One region of the Siminovitchia sediminis genome, then DNA from elsewhere that is predicted to be linked to it. Evidence: riboswitches for the same ligand, from Rfam matches in the RefSeq annotation. Region 1 holds a riboswitch; the other holds the start of a gene.
The links. Region 1 has a riboswitch for cyclic di-GMP ahead of ACFSCZ_RS19700 (EAL domain-containing protein). Riboswitches for the same ligand answer to the same signal wherever they lie in the genome.

Region 1 (2,407 bases):
TTGCTTGTGACCCCTTCAGTAAAGAAAAGCTTTGTTTCAAAACGGTAAGATCTTTCTTTTGTCGAAGCGGGTACAGAAGACGGTATTTTAAAGGAAAATGACAGGTTGTGAATCTCTTCTGCCTGAATCACTCTCGATGTTAAAATCGTTAATGTGTTCATTGTTTTTTCTTCGCCTGTCGATGAATGGACCATGATCAGATCACATTCAATACGTTTAGCTTTTTGGTCAATAATTCCGCCTTTGATCAAGAAGGTTCCTTTGATATATTCACCTGCACGATAAGTTTGCTTGGGAAGCATTAGATCTATCGTCGCAGAGCCAATTCCAATCATAGACATGTATTTCCTCAGCAGCAATTAACATCCTCCTGTACTTGTAGTTTAAGAATCAATTGCTCAATCGTTTCATTATTTCTTATCATTAAGAAATTCTTTACTATACAAGGCCCCTTTTTTAATGGTGGTCATGTCACCTCCTTCGTGTTACTAAAGTCTTATAGTTTTTTTGCCCGGGGGAGGATAACTGCGTTTTTGATCCGTAGAATTCGGCAGGACCCATTACAGCAAAAAAACCTTTACCAGATATGTGGCAAAGGTTTTCCGATATACAAAAGAGACCTTTACCACCGGGTAAAGGTCTCGCTAACAACTATATGTTGCTAACAAAGCCGAGAGTAAACTCTGTAATGACGACTTTGTTATAAAAGCTACTCCCCTTTAGGAGAAGAGAACTATTCAACTTTATAAGCTAATCATAAATAATCTTTAATCATATGTCAACTTATCATGATGGCGCCAAATAACCATTCCTCTTATCACTATATTGGGAAAGACCGTATAGAAAAGAGAAATGGTGCCTTTCCTAAGTACTTTACTCTAAGCAGGGAGGGTGGGGTGACCGGTGTGACAGAATTTCAGTGCAATTTATCCTATATTTGTTTTATGCAGTTTCAAAAAAGGGGAAGTTTGTAATGTTTGTGTCGAAAATCTACGAAATTTGCTATAATTTGTTATAATTAAGATTCATGTACATAAAACGTTGTTCCGATAAAGGCAAACCCATTGAAAGATGGGGGCGCAAAGCTGCGGACCTAAGGCATGATGGCTAAGGTGGCCGAGTTACCGAAGAAACTAGACTCAACGAGGTGGGCCTATTTTCTTTAGGTCTGCCTTTTTTTAGTGTGAAGGGGGGGTGGCATTTGTCTATTAAACGTTTTATTGCAAAGGAACAATTTTATCATTTTTTTCAACCCATCTATTATTTAAACGATGGGGAAAAATTAGGCTATGAAGTACTTTTAAGGTCAAGGGCTTTTCCAAATCCGGAAATAGCTTTTCAAATAGCCAAAAAAGAAAATAAGCTTTTTGAATTGGATTCACGATCTATCTTTAAAGCTATTTCTACCTACCAATCGTCTGGAAAAAATGAAATTTTGTTTGTAAATGTCTTCCCATCGACTATTTCACATCCAGGTTTCAAAGCCTTTCTTAATCAAGTGGATACTAGTAATTTTATGAGCAGGCAGCAGGTTGTTTTTGAAATATCGGAAGCTGAGCCGGTAGAAGACCTGCGAAGTTTTAAAAAGAAGATTGCCGAACTTAAGAAGCTTGGTTATTTTATTGCCATTGACGATATTGGAAAGGGCTACTCTGGCGTCAAGTCTATTATTGAATTAGAACCTGATTATTTGAAAATAGACCGCTATTTTGCAAAAAATTTACATACGTCCAAGGAAAAACAGATGTTTATTTCATATTTACTCCAGTATTGTGAACAAATGGAGTGCAGTCTTATTTTAGAAGGCATCGAAACAGAAGAAGAACTGGAAATGGCCAAATCATTGGGTGTTTCGATCGCTCAGGGATACCTGCTTGGCAAACCTGCATTATTGAGTTATTAATACATATGAATCGAAAATAAAAAAACACAGTCACCCTTATTTGAGTGAATGTTTGAATTTTCATTGTTTTGGTTGTAAGGAGCAAGAGAGATGTCAGGTAATAAAATATCACGATTTGAATTACTGTTATCACAGTTTCCGTTTAAGGATCAGCGAATGAATAGGAACGATACCCAATCATTCATAAGGTTTTTTTACTTTCTATACGAGAATACGAACATTCATTATCTCTATTTTGTAAAAAAAGAAACCCTTATCGATTACCTTAAATATCATCGTTCAAAACAATTTGAAATTATTTCTTTTACCCAGGTCATACAAGATATTAATCTGTTCATTCTTTATCTAAAAAATAAAAGTGGAATTAACAAAGAGATAGAGATCGACCTATCTTTGAAAAACACGAAATTGTGGATGAATTTATAATGTTGATCGTTTCGCTTATAGTTGATAGCCGGACATACGGACATGGTGACCGAATGCAACTAAAAGCTATGCAGTAAG
Region 2 (2,407 bases), on a different contig from region 1:
TCATGGCTAAAGGTTCCGAAGGTACACAAAATGAAGGGGTCGGCTGTATTGCATCTATATTGTTCCTGATTGTTTCTATCCTTGCTTTCATTAAAGGCTATACATCGGTCGGATGGCTTATTTTGATCCCTATTCTTCTTCTAAACTTGATTTCTTTTCTCCGCTATTCAAAAGGTCTCAAAAGAAATAAAGAGGGACTGATGAAGCAGCTGGATGATCTAAAACCTGAGACAAGCAGTTTCAGAGCAACGCAGGAATTTACTTCATCCAATTTCCTGACAAAAATCGCTGTGGATGAAGAGAAAGAGCGGATCTGCATTTGGGGACCTCAAGATCGGAGTACGTCTAAAGCATTGGCAGGGATGCCCTACACAGCATTTGAATATGACTATTCGGATATTTTGGCGGTGGAAATGTCAGAAGATGGGGTTTCTCTGGGAACAAAAGTAAGCGAAACAGAAACTGCACGCAACTTGCTTGATGGCTTTATCTCACCCGTTGACGGAACGTTTATTGGCGGGTCACGTCCAGCTGATCAACCGAAAAAGCACGTCGACTCCCTGGATTTGACGATTGTAGTCAATCACCAGGCCCGCCCCCTCCACTTCATTAACTTTTATAAGTATGTTGCTGAAGGCGGGCAGGCCAAACTAAAAAAAGACTCAGCCGAATACAAGAAACATATGAATGCATTGAGGCACTGGTATATGTTGATGAGCTTCATCATCGAAAAAGGAGAGGGGAATGCGCCTGACGGCTGAGCGTCCACTGATTTTTGGGCGCTTTTTATTTTTGCTCTTTTAAAAAAGAAGTTCGAACAAATGATGACAAAATGATAGAAATACCTAATAAAAGCGCTGCCATGATTAGGAAATGATTGACAATTTTCACAAGAATCCTTTAACCTAAAATTAGAAAACCAGTACAATTGAACTACAAGGAAGCGAAGAAATACAGCTTATACTTTGGGCACCTGAGCTGTATGGAGCTAGTGGTGCAACCGGCCTTTCCTTCGAGTATGGAAAGGCCTTTTTTCATAAAAATTTTGGTTCGAAAGGCGGAGCATCCAGATGTTGGCCCATACCTTTACATCCCTGATCTTCCTGCTATGTATGATGATGTCCATCCCTGCCGGAACGGCAAGTGCCGCCGGAACTATTTCACAAGATGCAGCTGTCGCCGGTATTCCCATAGGAGGATTGTCATATGAAGAAGCCAGAAGTAAGGTGCTGGCAGAAATTGATGCCTGGAAGCAAGGGCAACCCCTTCAGGCTGAGGGAGTCGATGAGACGGTGTCCATTCCCCGCGGCACCTTTGTGTTCGACGTACATCAAACGTTCAATGAAATAGAACAGGAGTCGAAGCGGCCCTGGTATCTTTTTTTCTTAAAACCCAAACCAGTTCACGTCCCCCTCGATGTGCTCGCGAATGATAAAGTGTCCATTCAGTGGCCCGATTACGTTGATGGGGAAGCCACTTTGGCGAAGGCCAAAGAGGAAGCAGCCTTTTTGAGAAACGAACCTGTCCCCATCGTTTACAAGGATCAATCTGCATTAAAGCAAGCTATAACAGCCGAAGCAGTACTGCCTATCCCCGAAAATATCAAGTTGGATACGGAAACCTTAGCCGGACAGATCAATGAAATGACGATTCAACCGGAAAGTTCTTTTTCTCTCACAGCATCCGTCCTTGAGCAGATCAGCCCAACCGTTCATTCTGAAACTGCGAGCTTTCTGGCAACAGCTCTTTATGCGGCTGTTCTGCAAACAAATATGGATATTATTCAGCGGCATTCACATGGTTTCATCCCCTCCTATACAGAGGCTGGCATTGAAGCTGCAGTCAATATTGCTGAGAAAAAAGATTTGATCTTTCATAATCCAAATTTTCACAGTTATACCATCTTGTCTCAGGTCAAGAACAACCGGCTTTACCTTTCGTTATACTCTGTACTGAAAGATTCGGAATACCGCTATCGCGTGGAAAACATTCAAGTAATCAAGCCGAGAACATTATACCGCTTCAGTTATGACTTAGAGCCGGGGGCACGGGTGCCCATAGAATCCGGACAAAGCGGACTGAAGGCTGAAATATACCGCATTCAGCAATCAAATGGAGCGATTCAGCAAAAGACGTTGATCAGCAGAGACTATTACCCTCCTTCACCGACTGTCTTTTTGCTTTCCTCCCAAGAACCCCCGGAAGTGTTGGAGGGTCTGCCGATTGAGAAAGAATTGCCTGGAGAAGCAGGTTCCCCATTGAACAGCGAGGAAATAAAAGAACTGCTCAACAAAATAAATGAAGCAGCCTGCCAGACATTTGAGGATGCAACAAAACGAAAGGCATGTGAGCAGACACTGCCGGACAGCATTCTTGCAGATGATCAAGCCCCTGAAGCAAAGAAGGC

Region 2: another riboswitch for cyclic di-GMP. It lies ahead of ACFSCZ_RS19060 (VanW family protein); the one in region 1 lies ahead of ACFSCZ_RS19700 (EAL domain-containing protein).

The regions. Positions count from the first base shown of each region.
Region 1 covers NZ_JBHUEO010000121.1:101,639-104,045, forward strand. The annotation lists gene ACFSCZ_RS19695 (sporulation protein) at 1-359, opposite strand, end outside; cyclic di-GMP riboswitch class I at 1,045-1,129, shown strand; gene ACFSCZ_RS19700 (EAL domain-containing protein) at 1,202-1,903, shown strand; gene ACFSCZ_RS19705 (hypothetical protein) at 1,994-2,329, shown strand.
Region 2 covers NZ_JBHUEO010000120.1:23,088-25,494, reverse strand. The annotation lists gene ACFSCZ_RS19065 (hypothetical protein) at 3-761, shown strand; cyclic di-GMP riboswitch class II at 931-1,014, shown strand; gene ACFSCZ_RS19060 (VanW family protein) at 1,071-2,407, shown strand, end outside.